4 regions of the Zestomonas ipomoeae genome follow, and region 2 is predicted to be linked to each of the others. Evidence: predicted binding sites of a transcription regulator. Region 2 holds the regulator's gene; each other region holds the start of a gene.
The links. Region 2 encodes FliA, which starts transcription of late flagellar genes. Its sites were predicted from a motif close to CTAAAGTTTNNNNNNNNNNNGCCGNTAA; they were not measured.
Positions count from the first base shown of each region.

Region 1: a site for FliA is predicted at 1,687-1,714, ahead of ACWKV7_RS23750 (methyl-accepting chemotaxis protein). Genes of this name have one in related genera too.
Region 3: a site for FliA is predicted at 2,389-2,416, ahead of ACWKV7_RS11530 (chemotaxis protein CheW). Genes of this name have one in related genera too.
Region 4: a site for FliA is predicted at 2,331-2,358, ahead of ACWKV7_RS23745 (methyl-accepting chemotaxis protein). Genes of this name have one in related genera too.

Region 1 is NZ_JBSKHQ010000013.1:33,266-37,461, forward strand. It holds gene ACWKV7_RS23750 (methyl-accepting chemotaxis protein) at 1-1,644, opposite strand, end outside; gene ACWKV7_RS23755 (methyl-accepting chemotaxis protein) at 1,749-3,383, opposite strand; gene ACWKV7_RS14895 (PA2778 family cysteine peptidase) at 3,647-4,196, opposite strand, start outside.
Region 2 is NZ_JBSKHQ010000001.1:358,063-362,258, forward strand. It holds gene ACWKV7_RS01530 (protein phosphatase CheZ) at 1-728, opposite strand, end outside; gene ACWKV7_RS01535 (chemotaxis response regulator CheY) at 748-1,122, opposite strand; gene fliA (RNA polymerase sigma factor FliA) at 1,206-1,952, opposite strand; gene fleN (flagellar synthesis regulator FleN) at 1,949-2,779, opposite strand; gene flhF (flagellar biosynthesis GTPase FlhF) at 2,838-4,151, opposite strand; gene flhA (flagellar biosynthesis protein FlhA) at 4,164-4,196, opposite strand, start outside.
Region 3 is NZ_JBSKHQ010000008.1:156,906-161,101, forward strand. It holds gene gorA (glutathione-disulfide reductase) at 1-1,078, shown strand, start outside; gene ACWKV7_RS11520 (trimeric intracellular cation channel family protein) at 1,078-1,707, shown strand; gene ACWKV7_RS11525 (copper chaperone PCu(A)C) at 1,795-2,262, opposite strand; gene ACWKV7_RS11530 (chemotaxis protein CheW) at 2,537-3,013, shown strand; gene ACWKV7_RS11535 (CheR family methyltransferase) at 3,000-4,196, shown strand, end outside.
Region 4 is NZ_JBSKHQ010000013.1:27,010-31,205, reverse strand. It holds gene ACWKV7_RS14865 (substrate-binding periplasmic protein) at 1-667, opposite strand, end outside; gene ACWKV7_RS23745 (methyl-accepting chemotaxis protein) at 748-2,274, opposite strand; gene ACWKV7_RS14850 (substrate-binding periplasmic protein) at 2,482-3,207, shown strand; gene ACWKV7_RS14845 (DUF599 domain-containing protein) at 3,411-4,148, shown strand; gene ACWKV7_RS14840 (MAPEG family protein) at 4,145-4,196, shown strand, end outside.

The sequences.
Region 1 (4,196 bases), on a different contig from region 2:
CCGCTGCAGGGTCTGGACGATTTCCTGGATTTCCTCGGTCGACTGCTGGGTACGCTGGGCCAGGGAACGCACTTCATCGGCGACCACGGCGAAGCCGCGTCCCTGGTCCCCTGCCCGCGCGGCCTCGATGGCAGCGTTGAGCGCCAGCAGGTTGGTCTGCTCAGCAATCGAACGGATCACCTCCATCACCGAACCGATGCGGCCACTGTCGCTACGCAGGGATTCGATCACCTCGGCCAGCTTATCCACCTTCTCCGCCAGGCTGTTCATGGCAGAGCGGTTGGATTGCACCCGCGCCAGGCCATCGCTGGCAGCCTGCCGGGCGTCCTGGGACAGCTGCTGGCCCAGTTGCGCGCTATGGGCTGTCTCGTGGGCGCTGGCGGACATCTCCGTCATCGCCGAGGCGATCTGGCTGCTCTCGTCGCGCTGCTGCTCGACATCGCGGTGCGCGGTTTCGGCGGAGCCCTGCAGGTCGCCAGCCGCCTGCTCCAGGGTACGCGACGCCTGCGCCACCTCGGCGACGGTCCGGCGGATCTTTTCGACAAAGGTATTGAAGCTCTGCGCGAGACGTCCAAGGTCGTCCTGCCCCTGCACCGGCAGGCGCTTGGTCAGGTCCCCCTCGCCTTCGGCCATGTCTTGCAGCATCTGGTTGATCTGCCCCAGCGCCCGCACCAGGGCGGCGCCGACGCCGTAGGCCACCAGCCCGCCGAACAGCAGGGCCGCCAGCACCAGCCCCCAGAACAGCTGGTTGACCTTGGCCACGGTGTCGTCGGCCGTGCTCGACGCCTCGGCCATGGAATCCATGATGCTGCCCTGCAACTGGCTGGCCAGGTCGGCGATCTGCGGGTCGATGCGATCCATCTCCAGCAGCGCGGCGTTGCGCGCCTCGACCAGTTGCACCGCCTTGGCCGCCGCAGCCTTGTACTGCTCGAGGCTGGCCAACGCGCTGTTGAGCTTTTCCCGAGTGCTGTCGCTGCTGGTGCGGTCACGCAGGACGCTGATGGTGCTCTGGGCATTGTCCAGTTCTCGGGCAAACGCCTTGGCCTGCTCGGGCTGGTTCTCCTGCAGGTACTGGTAGAGATACTGGCTGCCCAGTAGCAGATTGCGCATGCCGGCGCTGGAATAGAAGACGGCATCGAGATCGAAGTCCTGCTGCGCGTTGCCGAGAATCGAAGAAAGGATTTTCTCGATCGCCGGGCCGTGCTGGCCCAGTTCGCTGCCGACCAGTTGCTGGCGCTGCTGGCTGAGGGGCACCAGTTGCTCGCGGAACAGACGGCTGTATTGCTGATGTAGCTTCTCGATGGCTGCCAGCAAGCGTTGCCGCTCGGCATCGTGCAATTGCTCACCGGTGCGCTGCAACGCCTCGCTCACGCGCCTGTCGAGCTGGGAGAACTGCTGCTCGGCAGCCGCCTCGCCACTGCGGGCATATTGCCGCACGGAGAGCTGCAAACGGGCCATGCCGTCGGCCACCTGGGCAATGTGGCCCATGTTCGGCCCCAGTTCCCGGGTAACCACATGCACGCGGCTGGCAATGCTGCTCAGGGACAGCGACGACACGACCCCCAGCACGATCAGCAAGGTGCAGAGCACCACCGGGACAATGGCCGTCTTGTAGGCAATCCGCAGATCGGCGAACCAACGCATAGGCAACAATCCTCTGATACGACCGGCAACTGTCCATCGGTGTTATCGGCCGCGACTCGATCGACAAGAGGCTCGCTGCGGCAACGGAACACGAGCGGCAGTGGTTACACGCGGAATTGCCCCAGGAGCTGGCTCATCCGCTCGGCCAGTTGATTGAGATTCTGGCTGGCGGAGCTGGATTGCTCGGCCGCCAGGGTATTGTCATGAGCCAGGCCGGCAGCGGTGGTCACGGTCTGGTTGATGTCTTCCACCACCTTGGCCTGCTGCAGCGTGGCACTGGCGATCGAGGCGTTGAGCGCCGTCAGGTTGCGCAGCGACTGGGTGATCTGCGCCAGGCTTTCGCTGGCCTGGCTGGCCTGCTCGACGGTCGCCTGGGAGGCTTTGCTGCTGTCGTTGATCACCTTCACCGCCGCCTCCGAATTGCTCTGCAAGCGCTCGATCATCGCGTGGATTTCCGCCGTGGACTGCTGGGTCCGCTGGGCCAGCAGGCGTACCTCATCCGCCACCACCGCGAATCCCCGGCCCTGCTCGCCGGCACGCGCCGCCTCGATGGCCGCGTTCAAGGCCAGCAGGTTGGTCTGCTCGGCAATCGAGCGAATCACTTCCAGCACGCTGCCGATCTGGGTGCTCTCCTCGGCCAGCGTCTGGATCACCTGCACGGACTGGTCGATGGTCGCGGAGAGCTGGTCGATCTGCCGCAGGCTGGTGTCGATGTTCTGCTGGCCCTGCTGGGCTTGCGCTTCGGCCGTCTGCACCTCGCTGGCGGCCTGCTCCGCATTCTTCGCCACGTCCTGCACGCCATAGGTGACCTCGTTGATCGCCGTCGCCACCTGCTCCATCTGCTGCGCCTGCTGCTGGCTGTGCTGCAGGGTATTGCCGGCTACCCCGCCCAGGGATCGAGCCGCCTCGTCCAAGGTACCGGCGGCCTGCAGCGTCTGGCCGATGACCTGCCGCAGCTTCTGGGTGAAGGCGTTGAAGTGGCTGGCCAACGCGCTCAGTTCGTCGTGCCCCTGGGGGTCGAGGCTCCGGGTCAAATCGCCCTCGCCGCTGGCGATATCGGCCATGGCTCCGACCACCTCCTGCAGCGGCCGGGTGATACTGCGCACGATCAGTCCCAAGAGCATCCCCATCAGCACCACGATCACCAGGCCGATGCCGGAGGCGCGCCAGGCCTGCTCGCGGAACTGCTGCTGCACGTCGTCGACATAGACGCCGGAGCCGAGAATCCAGCCCCAGGGCTGGAACAGTTCGATATAGGACGTCTTCGGCACCGGGTCGCTGCTGCCGGGCTTGGGCCAGCGGTACTCGACCATGCCCGCGCCCTGGCTCCTGGCCACCCGCACCATGTCATTGAACAGCGCCTTGCCATCCGGGTCCTTGATCCCTGAGAGGTCCTGCCCTTCCAGCTTGGGGTTGGTCGGATGCATGACCATGCGCGGCCCAAGATCGTTGATCCAGAAATAGTCGTCGCGGCCATAGCGCAGCCCCCGGATCAGCTCCTTCGCCTGCATCTGCGCGTCCTCGCGACTGAGGCTGCCAGCCTGTTCCAGGCCGTGGTAATGCTTGAGAATGCCCACCGCGCTCTGCACCACGTGCTGGGTTTTCTCCGCCTTGTGCTGATACAGGTCGCTGCTGATCTGCCGCAGCATCAACACCCCCAGCACGAACAGCATCAGCACAGCCACGGCGAGAATCAGCCAAAGGCGACGGTTGATCGGCAGATTGCGAAGACTGCTCATGCTATGGCTCCTGTTCTTCTTATTGGCGCATTCCAGCCATGCAGCAAGACCCCGCAGCCCTGCTGTGCTCGCCTGGATATCGGCGGCGGCAGGCCAAACTGAATGACCATGACTATAAAGTCACAAACAGAATGACCGGCGCTGTTTAGCAGAAGGATAGCCGTGATAGCTATAAGACATCTAGCGAATGGATGTTCGCTTGAGAGACTCAGGAGGCAATAACGCCCGCTCAAGGGCGGGCGCGGTCGGCAGGGTCGGTGGATTCAAGGGCAGCTGGGCGGCGGTGCACATTGCCCGGGCCGTTCGACTGACTGGGCCGGCGCTGCCTGGAAGCGAGCCTCGCCAGGCGCGAGCCGCTGGGCGCACAGGCGCGCCGTCCTCGCCCCCTCCTGGCAACCGCGCTCGGCGAGCACCTCGGAAAGATTGAACCAGCCGGCGGCAAAATCCGGCGAGCGCAACAGGCTCCGCCGCAGCGCACCCTCGGCCCCGATGCGGTCACCGTCACCGTACAAACCATTGGCCAGCGCGAACCAGGCAATCGACGCCTCGGGCCAGTGCTCGGTCGCTGTCCGATAAGCCTCAAGGGCCGTGGATTTGCGACCGGTTTCCTCGAGATCGCTGGCCGCCTGCAACCATGGCCGCAGCCGGGCAGTGGCTGGCAGGCGATCAGGCGGCAAGGTGAGCACCGCCCAGTGCCCGGCGCGCTGCCAGGTGGCGACGAAACTTTGGAAATCAGTGACCCAGCGCCGCGTCGTACCGGAGCGCAGCGTTACCGTCTGTTCGCGACGGTCATAGCCCACCAATACTGCGTAG
Region 2 (4,196 bases):
TCGGCATTAATCTGCGGACCTTCACCTTGGGAGGACGCTTTTTGTTGTTGTTTTTTCTGATCGGCTTGCAATGACTCTTGATCGTGCTGGATGCCGGCGAAGCGATCCACCTGGCTGGCCATCAGCACCAGCTTGAGCAGGTTGCTTTCCACCTCGGTCACCAGTTGGGTCACCCGCTTGATCACCTGGCCGGTGAGGTCCTGGTAATCCTGCGCCAGAAGGATGTCGTTGAGGTGGCTGGAGAGCTTGCCGCTGTCGCGCTCGCTGCGGGTCAGGAACAGTTCGATGCGCTTGGCCAACTCACGAAAACCGTCCGCGCTCATTTCCCGGCGCATGAAACGGCCCCAGTCGGCTCCCAGGCTCTGCGCCTCGTCGTTAAGATCGTTGACCAGCGGAGCGCACTCCTCCACCAAATCCATGGTGCGATTGGCCGCTTTCTCGGTCATCTGCACCACGTAGTTCAGGCGCTCGGTCGCGTCGGCGATCTGCGAGACTTCCTTGGCATGTGGCACCCGAGGGTCGAGCTGGAAGTTGACGATGGCGTTGTGCAGCTCACGGGTCAGCTTGCCGACCTCTTGATAAAGGCCGCGATCACGCACTTTGTTGAGCTCGTGAATGAACTGCACCGCTTCGCTGAAATTGCCTCGTTCCAGGCTATTGACCAGCTCACGGGCATTGGCTTTCAGGGTCGACTCAACGTCACCCAGTTGGGAGTCTTCGTGTTCCATAGCGCCCTCGCGGCAGGCATCAGCCGTTGACCCGCTCGAATATCTTTTCGATCTTCTCTTTCAGTACCTGGGCCGTGAACGGCTTGACCACGTAACCGTTCACCCCGGCCTGGGCCGCTTCGATGATCTGGTCGCGTTTGGCCTCGGCGGTCACCATCAGCACCGGAAGCGTTTTCAGGCGCTCGTCGGCACGCACCGCGCGCAGCAGGTCGATGCCGGTCATGCCGGGCATGTTCCAATCGGTGACGAGAAAGTCGAAGCTGCCACTTTGCAGCATGGGCAGCGCGGTGGTGCCATCGTCGGCCTCTGCGGTATTGGTGAACCCCAAGTCGCGCAGCAGGTTCTTGATGATCCGTCTCATCGTTGAGAAGTCGTCAACGATGAGGATTTTCATGTTCTTGTCCAAGTCGACCTCCGTACAGTCCTAACGCACTCAGTTCCTGAGAACGCCGTTTAATCGCGAAACCGGCTTGCTCTTCAACTTGCCCGCCACTCGCTCAGGCGCGCCCGCAGACGCGCGGCGCACTGGCTGTGCAACTGGCTGACCCTCGATTCGCTGACGCCCAGTACCTCGCCGATTTCTTTGAGATTCAGTTCTTCGTCGTAGTACAGCGCCAAAACCAGGCGCTCGCGCTCTGGAAGGTTCTCGATGGCTTCGGCCAACGCCAGGCGGAAGCGCTGGTCTTCCAACTCGCTCGCAGGCTCGGGTTGCGTACTGCCGCCGTCTTCGCGCAGCCCACCGTGCTCGCCGTCCTGGAGGAGATCGTCGAAACTGAACAAACGGCTGCCCAAAGTGTCGCTCAGAATGCCGTAGTAATCTTCGAGACTCAATTGGAGTTCGGCCGCAACCTCTTGATCTTTAGCGTCTCGACCGGTTCTGGCCTCGATTGCCTTGATGGCGTCGCTCACCATGCGGGTGTTGCGATGCACGGAACGCGGCGCCCAGTCGCCCTTGCGCACCTCGTCGAGCATCGCGCCACGGATGCGGATACCGGCGTAGGTTTCGAAGCTGGCCCCCTTGCCAGCATCGTATTTCTTCGAAGCTTCGAGCAGGCCGATCATGCCAGCCTGCATCAGATCATCCACTTGCACGTTGGCCGGCAGACGCGCCAGCAGGTGATAGGCAATGCGCTTGACCAACGGGGCATAGCGCTCAATGAGTTGATGCTGCGAGTCCTTCGCCTGTGCCTTGTTGTACATACGAAGTCCACTGGCTGCTGTCATACGGATGAATCTGCTACTGGCTGCACCAAGCGCTCGACGAAGAACTCCAGGTGGCCGCGCGGATTGGCCGGAAGCGGCCAAGTGTCGACCTTCTGGGCAATCGCCTTGAACGCCAGGGCGCACTTCGAGCGGGGGAACGCCTCATACACCGCTCGCTGCTTCTGCACGGCTTTGCGTACCGACTCGTCATAGGGAATCGCCCCTACGTATTGGAGGGCCACATCGAGAAAACGATCAGTGACCTTGGTCAGCTTAGCAAAGAGATTGCGACCCTCCTGCGGGCTATGGGCCATATTGGCCAGCACACGGAAGCGGCTCATGCCGTAATCGCGATTGAGCAGCTTGATCAGCGCGTAGGCATCGGTGATCGAGGTCGGCTCGTCGCAAACCACCACGATGACTTCCTGGGCGGCGCGAACGAAGCTGACCACCGCATCGCCGATGCCTGCGGCGGTGTCGATCACCAGCACGTCGAGGTTGTCGCTGATGTCGCTGAAGGCCTGGATCAGCCCGGCATGCTGCTGCGGCGAGAGCTGCACCATGCTCTGGGTGCCGGAAGCGGCGGGCACGATGCGAATGCCGCCGGGGCCTTGCAGGAGCACGTCACGCAGCTCGCATTCGCCGTGAATGACGTCGGCCAGCGTGCGCTTCGGCGTAAGGCCGAGCAGGACATCGACGTTGGCCAACCCCAGGTCGGCATCCAGCAGCATGACCCGCCGACCGAGATCGGCCAGGGCCATGGACAGATTGACCGACACGTTGGTCTTGCCGACGCCGCCTTTGCCGCCGGTCACCGCTATCACCTGTACGGGATGCATACTACCCATGTTCTCTACACACCTTGTCTTGCTGCGACTGAGGCATCGTTGAAATCCTCTGCGCTGACTACCCGGCGCGGCGCGGCGGGTTGTGATACAGGCCGGCGAACAGGTCGGCCATGGCTTCCTCGCTCGGCTCCTCGGGTGCCTGCAAGCTGACGGCCCGGCTCACCAGTTGGTGGCTGCGCGGCAGGTGCAGATCGTCCGGAATGCGCGGCCCGTCCGTCAGGTAGGCTACCGGCAGACGCTGGCCAATAGCCAGCCCCAACACCTCGCCCAGGCTCGCGGCCTCGTCCAGCTTGGTCAGAATGCAACCGGACAGACCGCAGCGCTTATAACTATGGTAGGCCGCCTTGAGCACTTGGCTCTGACTTGTGGCCGCCAAAACCAGATAATTTTTTGCTTTCACCCCCCGGCTGGCCAGGGTTTCCAACTGCATGCGCAAGGCCGGATCGCTGGCCGGCAGGCCAGCGGTATCGATCAACACAACGCGCTTCTTCGCCAACGGCGCCAGGGCCTGGGTCAACGACTGGCCTGGATCCACCTGGGTCACCGAGACATTCAGGATGCGCCCCAGGGTCTTGAGCTGCTCCTGGGCACCGATGCGATAGCTGTCCAGACTGACCAGCGCAATGTGCTGGGCGCCGTATTTGAGCACATAACGGGCCGCCAGTTTGGCCAGCGTAGTGGTTTTACCCATTCCGGCCGGACCGACCAGGGCGATCACCCCGCCCTCCTCCAGCGGTTCCTGCTTCAGCGTCTTGATCGCATGAGCCAGGTGGGCCAGCAGCATGCGCCAGGCCTGGCGCGGCTCCTGGACGTTGGCGACCTTGTCCAGCAGGGCGCGGGACAGTTCGGCGGAAAGCCCCATGCGCTGCAGGCGGCGCCACAGGTTGGCCTGCTGCGGACGGCGGTTCTGCAGTTGGCCCCAGGCGATCGAGCCGAGCTGCACTTCGATCAGCTCGCGCAGGCCGTGCAGCTCGAAACGCATCGCGTCGAGCACGCGCTGATCGGCCGCCGGCTTCGCCGCGGCCGCTGCTACCGGCCGTGGTGTCGGGGCCGGAGCCACGGCAGGCTTGGCCTTGGGTGCCGGAGCCGAAGCGCCAAGCAGTTGGCGGTCCTTTCCGGCAGTCGCTGCACTGCCGGCCAGTTCGGCCTGGGCCGAGGCGATCTTCGCCTGAGTCCTGCGCAGCTCGGCCTCCAGCGCCGGGTTCGGCTGGCGAACCGGCTCCGGCGGCAGCTGGTAATCGAGCGCAGCGGTCAACTCGACGCCGCCGGCAACCCGGCGTGTGCCGATGATGGCGGCATCTGCGCCGAGTTCATCGCGAACCAGCTTCATGGCTTGACGCATATCGGCGGCGAAGAAGCGTTTGACTTGCATGGCCTATGGACCTCAGTTCTGTCCCACAGTGGCGACGATGGTGAC
Region 3 (4,196 bases), on a different contig from region 2:
CAACGACATCTACCGGCACCTTTTGATCGACAGCGGCGTGAAGCTGCTGGAAGGCCATGCGCGTCTTTGCGATGCCCACACGGTAGAAGTCGATGGCCAGCGCTTCAGTGCCGAGCACATCCTCATCGCCACCGGCGGCTGGCCGCAGATTCCCGATATTCCCGGCCGCGAGCATGCCATCAGTTCCAACGAAGCGTTCTACCTCAAGGCGCTGCCCAAGCGCATGCTGGTGGTCGGCGGCGGCTATATTGCCGTCGAGTTCGCCTCGATCTTCCACGGCATGGGTGTCGAGTTGTCGCTGTTGTATCGGCGCGACCTGTTCCTGCGCGGCTTCGACCGCTCCGTGCGCGAGCACCTGCGCGACGAATTGCTGAAGAAAGGCATGGACCTGCAATTCAACAGCGATATCGGTCGCATCGACAAGCAAGCCGACGGCACCCTGAGGGCCACCCTCAAGGACGGCCGGGTGCTGGAAACCGACTGCGTGTTCTATGCCACCGGGCGGCGGCCGATGCTGGACAACCTGGGCCTGGAGAATGTCGATCTCAAGCTGGGCAAGGACGGCTCCATCGAAGTGGACGAACTGTATCGCAGCAGTGTGCCGTCGATCCTGGCCATCGGCGATGTCACCGGTCGGGTGCAGCTGACGCCAGTGGCGCTGGCCGAAGGCATGGCGGTGGCCCGTCGGCTGTTCAAGCCCGAACAGTACCGGCCGGTGGACTACCGGCAGATTCCCACCGCCATGTTCAGCCTGCCGAACGTCGCCACCGTGGGCATGACCGAGGAGGACGCGCGAGCGGCCGGCCACACGCTGGCGATCTACGAAAGCCGCTTCCGGCCGATGAAGCTGAGCCTGACGGAGAACCTCGAACGCTCGCTGATGAAGCTGGTGGTGGACGCCGATACCGACCGCGTGCTCGGCTGCCACATGGTCGGCCCGGATGCCGGGGAGATCATCCAGGGCCTGGCCGTGGCGCTCAAGGCCGGTGCCACCAAGCAGGTCTTCGACGAGACCCTGGGTATTCACCCGACCGCCGCCGAAGAGTTCGTCACCATGCGCACGTCGATGGCCACTTGATGAAACTCGAACAGCTGTTCTACCTGTGCGACCTGTTCGGCGTCGCCGTGTTCGCCATCACCGGCGCGCTGATGGCGGGGCGCAAGTCGATGGACCTGTTCGGCGTGCTGGTCATCGCGGTGGTCACGGCGCTGGGCGGCGGCACGCTGCGCGACCTGATCCTCGACAACCACCCGGTCAGCTGGATTCGCGACGACACCTACATCCTGGTGGCCTCGCTAGCGGCGGTGGGCACCGTGGCGTGGGTGCGCATGACCCGGCCGATCCACGAAAGCGGTCTGTTGCTGGCCGATGCCTTCGGCCTGGCGGTGTTCACCGTGATCGGCACCGAGGTGGCGCTGCGCAACGAGGTGCCGGTCAGCACGGCGGTGATCATGGGGGTGATGACCGGCGTTGCCGGGGGCGTCATGCGCGACGTGATCTGCAACGAGATCCCGCTGATCTTCAAGAAGGAAATCTACGCCACCGCCTGCATTGCCGGGTCGCTGGTCTTCATCGGCCTGCGCGAGCTGGGCACGCCTTACTGGCTGGATACCGGGTTGTCGATGCTGGTGGTGCTGATGATGCGGCTGGCTGCGATTCGCTGGCACCTGGCGCTGCCGCAGTTCCACCTGCTCGACCGGGAGTGAGGCTGCCGTAAAAGGAGGGGCCGGTACGGCGTACCGGCTCCTGGGTATCACATGAGACGTTGACGACCCCGGCAGTGCCGTGCCGACTCAGTGGTGGGCATGTTCGTCGGCCGGCGGCGCGTTTTCCTCGACGGCCACCTCGACCTCCAGCGTGCCGGACTTCTCGAACTCCAGAGTCAGCGGGAAGCGCTCGCCGGCCACCAACGGCTTTTTCAGACCGAACAGCATGACGTGATGGCCGCCGGGGGCGAAGGTGACCTTGCCGCCGGCCGGAATGCTCAGCGAGTCGATCTTCTGCATCTGCATCAATTCGCCCTTGTGCACGTGGGTGTGCAACTCAGCCTTTTCCGCCAGCGGCGTCTGCGCGCCGAGCAGGCGGTCGTCCTGGGGGCCGGTGTTGTTCACGGTGAAATAGGCCGCGCCGGCCGGCGCGTTGGGCGGCAACGCACGGGACCACGGATGGGCTATGTGCAGTTCGGCAAGCTGGTAGTCGTGGGCGAAGGAGGTGCTGCAAAACAGCGTCAAGGCTGCTGCGGCCAGTAGGTGAACCCGCATCTTCTTGCGTTCCTTGTAAGGTTGACGACAGGGCGCACCTTAGCATGCGCTCGCTTCGCCTGGCATGCGGCTCATGGGCGCAGATTGCGTGACGCACGGCCACGAACAGCCCCCCACGGACAGAGTCCAAACTCCAGGGCCGCTCGGCCGACACCGGTGCTGCCGAGTTTATTCGCTTCTAGCGCTCACCCTGGCCTGTTTGGCACTGGACGCCGGACGCCGCTGAACTACGGTAAACAATTGAGGTGGAGCGCGTGGCAATAGGGACACATCTATGGATAGATACATCGTGCTGCCTTTCCGGTTGGCCGGGCAGCACTTCGCAGTAGCGCTCGAGCATGCCGTTCGAGTACTGCCGGCTTTGCTGAGTACGCCCTTGCCTGGAGCGCCGGCGACCGTGCGCGGTCTGGTGAACGTACAGGGCAAGATCCTTCCGGTGGTCGATCTGGGGCGTCGCTTCGGATGGCCGGTGCCTGCGGCATCCCTCTGGCAACCCTATCTCTGGCTGAAAACCAGCACGCGTGAACTGGTCGTGCCGGTGGACAGCGTCGAGCCGGTGCGCACCTGCGCGGCGGAAGACTTTTCCGCCGCCCGCGACCCGCGCCTACCCTCCGAGCTATTACATGGCGTGTTGCGCACCGCCGACGGCATGCTGCTGATCCAGGATGTCGAGCAGGTGCTGTCCGATGCCGACGAAAGCAGCCTGGACGCCGCGCTGCAGCGACAGGGAGAAGCCGATGAGCAAGGCTGAAGCGCTGTGTTCGTCACGGGTGCGTGAGGTGCTGATCCGCAAGATCCACCAGCATCTGGGCATGGACTTTTCCGGTGCTCGCAGCGCCGATCTGCTGCGGCGGTTGAAGGCGCTGGCCCGTGACCGCCAGGTGGATGACCTGGGCAGCTGGCTAGAGACCCTGGCGTTCGCCGACTGGAACGCACCCTTGGTTCAGGAGTTGTTGCCGGGTTTCAGCGTCGGCGAGACCTACTTTCGCCGCGACGCAGACGCCTTCGACTGGCTGGCGGCCAATCACCTGGTCCCGCTGCTGGCGCGGCGGCGCCGCGCCGGCGACTTGCGGCTGCGACTGTGGAGCGCCGGCTGTTGCACCGGCGAAGAGGCCTACGGGCTGTTGTTCCTGGTCGACGAGTTGATTGGCGCGGACCGCCAGCAGTGGTGCGTGGAACTGGTGGCCAGCGACATCAATGAGCACTTCCTCGCCCGGGCCGAGCAAGGCCTGTATGGCGGCAACTCCTTTCGCGGCAGCCACGAGCCCTTCCGTAGACGGTATTTCCAGGCAGAGGGACGCCACTGGCGGATACGGCCCCAATGGCGTGGACGTATTCGCTTCGTGCCCTACAACCTGGCCGACGCTCGGTTGCCGCCTTTGTTGCAGGATGCCGACGTGATCCTCTGCCGCAACGTGCTCATGTATCTCTCCCAGCGTCGGGCCGAGGTCGCGTTGGCACGCCTGCTCGGCAGCCTGGGCCCGGACGGGGTTCTGCTGCTCAGCGCAGTGGAGGCGGGCCTGGCCACCCAGTCCGGGTTCAGCGGCTATTGGGCCGGCTGCAACTATGCGGTGCCGGCCGGTGGTCGCCGTCGGGAACTGCCCAGGGACATTCCGGCGCCGTCCATCGCCGGCGAGACAGAGCGCTCGCCAGCCACCTTCGACCAGCGTGTCGCCGAGCGCTATACCCGGTGGACCACTGGCCTGGTAGAGGAGCCGAAGCCGGCACCGGATCGACGCGAGAACCTATGGGCGCAGGCCATGCAGGCGCGCGATGCCGGCCAGCCCGAGCGGGCCCGCGCGACATTGCAGGACTACCTGGCCTGCCCGGGGCTGAATCGTGTGCAGCAACACCGAGCCTGCCTGGCGATGGCGCGTAGCTGGGCTGACCAGCAGCGTCTCGAAGATGCCGAGCAGTGGCTGCAGCGGGCACTG
Region 4 (4,196 bases), on a different contig from region 2:
CCTTGTCGAATGCCGCGATGATCTCGTCATGCTTCGGGTTCTTCAATCCGCTGGCGACATGCAGGCCATTGCTGGACATCGGCGTGGCGACGAATTCGATCTGATCCAGCGCCTCCGGATTTTCCTTGCTGATCAGGCTCTTGGCGACCACCTCGTCTTCCAGGGTAAGGTCGATGCGCCCGCCGATCACCTTGAGCACGCTGGGCATCAGTGTGGCGGCTTCCTCCTTCTTGAAGTTGGTCGCCTTCTCGAACTCATCGCCATAGCCATAGCCGCGCACGGTGCCGACGGTCTTGCCGGTCAGGCTGCCCATGCCGGAATACTCGAAATCGCTGCCTTTCTTCTTGATGAACTTCACGTCGTTGGAGAGGTAGGGCTCGCTGTACTGCAGAAAACCCTCCCGTTCCTGTGTCTTCCAGGCACCGATCAGGACGTCGTATTCGCCTTCCTTGACGCCATCCAATGCCCGCTGCCAGGGCACGAAAGTGAGCTTGAGCTCGTGCCCCTGGGAGGCGAAAGCGGCTTTGACGAGCTCCGTGGCAACCCCTTGCTGGGGATGGTCGGGGTCCAGGAAGGGGGGCCAGGGGTCGCCTGCCGCCGTGATGGTCTGGGCACTGAGGGTGGTGGAGGCAAGCAGGAGAGCGGAGAGCGCGAGCAGTTTCTTCATTGCAGTTTCCTCAACGGTAGAAGGCGGTCACGCCGCCGTGTTCTTTGTCCGTCCGGATCCGCGGTTGCCCGTTCTGCCGGCTATGCCTTGAATCGGTGGATAAGGCTGTCCAGGTGCGCGGAAAGTTCTTGCAGGGTGGAGTTCTCGGTCTTGGTGAGTTCGATGCTCCGGGTGTTCTCGGTATTCAGCCCGGAGATGCGCACCAGGCTCTGGCTGATGCCTTCGGCCACGCTGTGCTGCTCTTCGGCTGCCTGGGCGATGTAGGTGTTCATCTCGCGGATCTTCTGCATGGTTTCATGGAAGCGCTGCACCGACTCCTGCACCACCTCCGATTCGCGTCCCGCCTCGCTGGCCATGTTGCGGCTGTGCTCCATGGCTTCCACCACGTTGCGCGTCGAGCCCTGCAGCCGGGAAATGATGGTGCGAATCTCCTCCGTCGAATTGCGCGTGCGCCCGGCCAGGACCCGCACCTCGTCAGCCACCACGGCGAAGCCCCGGCCCTGTTCGCCCGCCCGGGCAGCCTCGATGGCGGCGTTGAGCGCCAGCAGGTTGGTCTGTTCGGCGATGGCGTTGATCACCTCGATGACTTTGTCGATGGCGCTGCTTTCCTCGGCCAGCGACTGGGTCAGGTTGGCGACTTTCTCCACTTCGGCGACCAGCCCGGCGATGGCCTGGTTGGCGTGGCCGGACAGCTCGACCGCCTTGTTGACGTGCTCGCTGGCCTCGTCGGTGACCTGGGACGTGCTGTTGGCGTTTTGCGCGACTTCTTCCACTGCGCTGGTCATCTGGGTGATCGCGGTGGCGACCTGATCCAGTTCCAGTTGCTGGGCATTGATGCTCTGCGAGTTCTGCTCGGCGTGCTCCTGGCAGATATTGCTGGAGCGCAGGACCCGTTCGGACAGGGCCTTTATTTCGCGAATGATGTTTTGCAGTTTCTCGACGAACTGGTTGGTGTTGTCGGCCAGGCTGCCCACTTCGTCCATCCGCTTGATGGCCAGGCGCTGGGTGAGGTCGCCTTCGCCCTTGGATAGATCGGAGAGGGCGACATTCATGTGGTGCAACGGACGGAGGATATTCGAATGCAACAGCAGCATCAGGATCACGATGATCGCGATATCCAACAGTACGGTTTGCAGGACGGAGCGCAGCAGCAGGCCGTCGAGCTCTTCCTGCAGCCCGGCATCGCTGGACTGAATGAGCAACTTGCCCACCAGGTTCTTGCTGCTGCCATCCTCGTAGAAGATTTCTTCTTCGAGAAAGCCTTCGGTCTCGGTCGGCATGGCTGTGACGGGCACGACTTCGCCACTATCGTCCTTGGCGAAGCCGGCGATGATCTTGGGACCGTTGACGACGATGATGGTCGAAATACTGGGGTCGCTGAGTTCAGACTTTATCGCCGCCTCGGCGAAGCTCTTTTCGTAGTTCCAGAGAGGGCCGGGCAGGGAGAGTTTCAGGCGTTCGCTGACGCGAAGCGTGGACTCGTTTATCTGCGTGGTCCTGTGGTTCTTGATGTTCTGATAGTTGAAATATGAAAAAGCGGTAAGGATGAGCGTAATGAGGGCAACGATATAGAGGCCCATTCTGAGCTTCAGGCTTGCGTCTTTCATATTTCTAGGCCTGTTGTTGGAATAATTCATAGCCACTACGGCAGACTCTGAAGAGGGTGTCGGCCTGTCGAGGGCAATCTTGAATGCCGCCCGGTTGCCTTGAGTTTTAGCAGATATGCCCGGCCCGGCAAGGCGATCGGCAGTTTGCCCTCTCTTGGGGTGGTCTATTGTGAGAGTGCTTTCCATCCGTATCGGAGCGATATTCGAATGAGACACTTTCTCCTTTCATGTGCAGTTCTGGCAGGCAGTTTCTCCCTCGGCGCGGCGGCCCAGGCGGACACCGTGACCCTGGCCAACGGCGACTGGGCCCCCTACCTGGGCAAGGACTTGCCCGGCGGCGGGCCGGTGGCGCAACTGGTCAGCGAGGCGTTCGCCACCCAGGGCTGGACCGTCAAGTACGAGTACTACCCGTGGAAACGCGGCTACGAGATGGCCAAGGGCAACGAGTTGGACGGCTCCATCGTCTGGAGCCAAAACGACGAGCGCACCGCCGATTTCGCCTTCAGCGACCCGGTGCTCGACCTGGATACGGTGGTGTTCTACAACAAGAACAAACCCCTGGACTGGCAAGCGCCCGAGGATCTCAAGGGCAAGAGCCTGGGCGGCGTGGTGGGCTACGACTACGGCTTCATCACCACGGACGGCGGCTACACCCTGGATCTGGTCACCGCGCCTGAAAGCAACTACATGAAGCTTGCCGCAGGTCGACTCGATGGGGTGGCCGAGGAGAAACTGGTAGGCATCCAGTTGGCTCGCCAGGCGGGAGTGGAGGACCAGATTGCCTATTCGCCGAAGCCGGTCAAGACCAAGCCGTACCACCTGATCGTCAGCAAGAGCAATCCGAACCAGGCGAAGATTCTCGACACCTTCAACAAGGGCCTGGCCGAACTCAAGGCCCAGGGGCGCTACAACAGCATTCTCGGTTTCGAGTAGGGCCAGCCCTATTGGCACCAGCGGCGGCTTGGCGCGGCGCCGCTGCGCCGTTCCGCGACATCCCACCTCTGGACGCGCCCCGGTCTGCTGGGGCGTGTCGCGTTGCGCACAGATGTTTCCTGCAACCGGCTTATACTGCTTCGGCGTGGTGAAAGTCTGTTGAAGGGCTTGCCCGCTATAATGCGGCCTTTTAGGGGGGAGTTATGGGCAGCGTATATTCCGGGCTGTGGGCGCACCTGTTGGCAGTGGGCTGGTTCATCGCCTGTTGGGTCGGCTACACCCGCTATGCCAACTGGAAAGGGCGCGACACCCCTTGCCTGGCCAGCGTCCTACACCTGTACCGCGAAGACTGGATGCGCCGCATGATGCTGCGCGACAACCGCATCGCCGATGCCAATGTGATCGGCAACCTGGAACGCAACGCCTCGTTCTTCGCGTCCAGCACGCTGATCATTCTTGCCGGCATTCTCACCGTGCTCGGTGCGTCCGACCGGGCCGTTTCGCTATTGGCCGACCTGCCATTCGTACAGGAAGCCAGCCGCAGTCTTTCGGAGTTGAAGCTGCTGGCCCTGTCGACGGTGTTCGTCTACGCCTTCTTCACCTTCAGCTGGTGCATGCGCCAGTACAATTTCGCCGCGGTGCTGGTGGGCTCGGCGCCGATGGTCGGCGAGCGCAACGTCACCGAGCAGGAGCGCAAGGCGTTCGCGGAACGCACTGCGCGCGTCATCTCGATGGCGGCCAACCAGTTCAACTTCGGCCTGCGGGCCTACTATTTCGGCATGTCCATCCTCGCCTGGTTCATCAACCCGTGGTTCTTCATGCTGCTGACCGCCGGGGTGGTGATCGTGCTGTACCGCCGCGAATTCCACTCCGATGTGCTGGAAGTAATGGTCTATACCCAAACCCCGGCCATCGAGCCGGCCAAGGAGAAAAGCGAATGACCCTGCCGTTCTGGTGTGTGTTCATCAGTGCCTTGCTGATTTTTATCG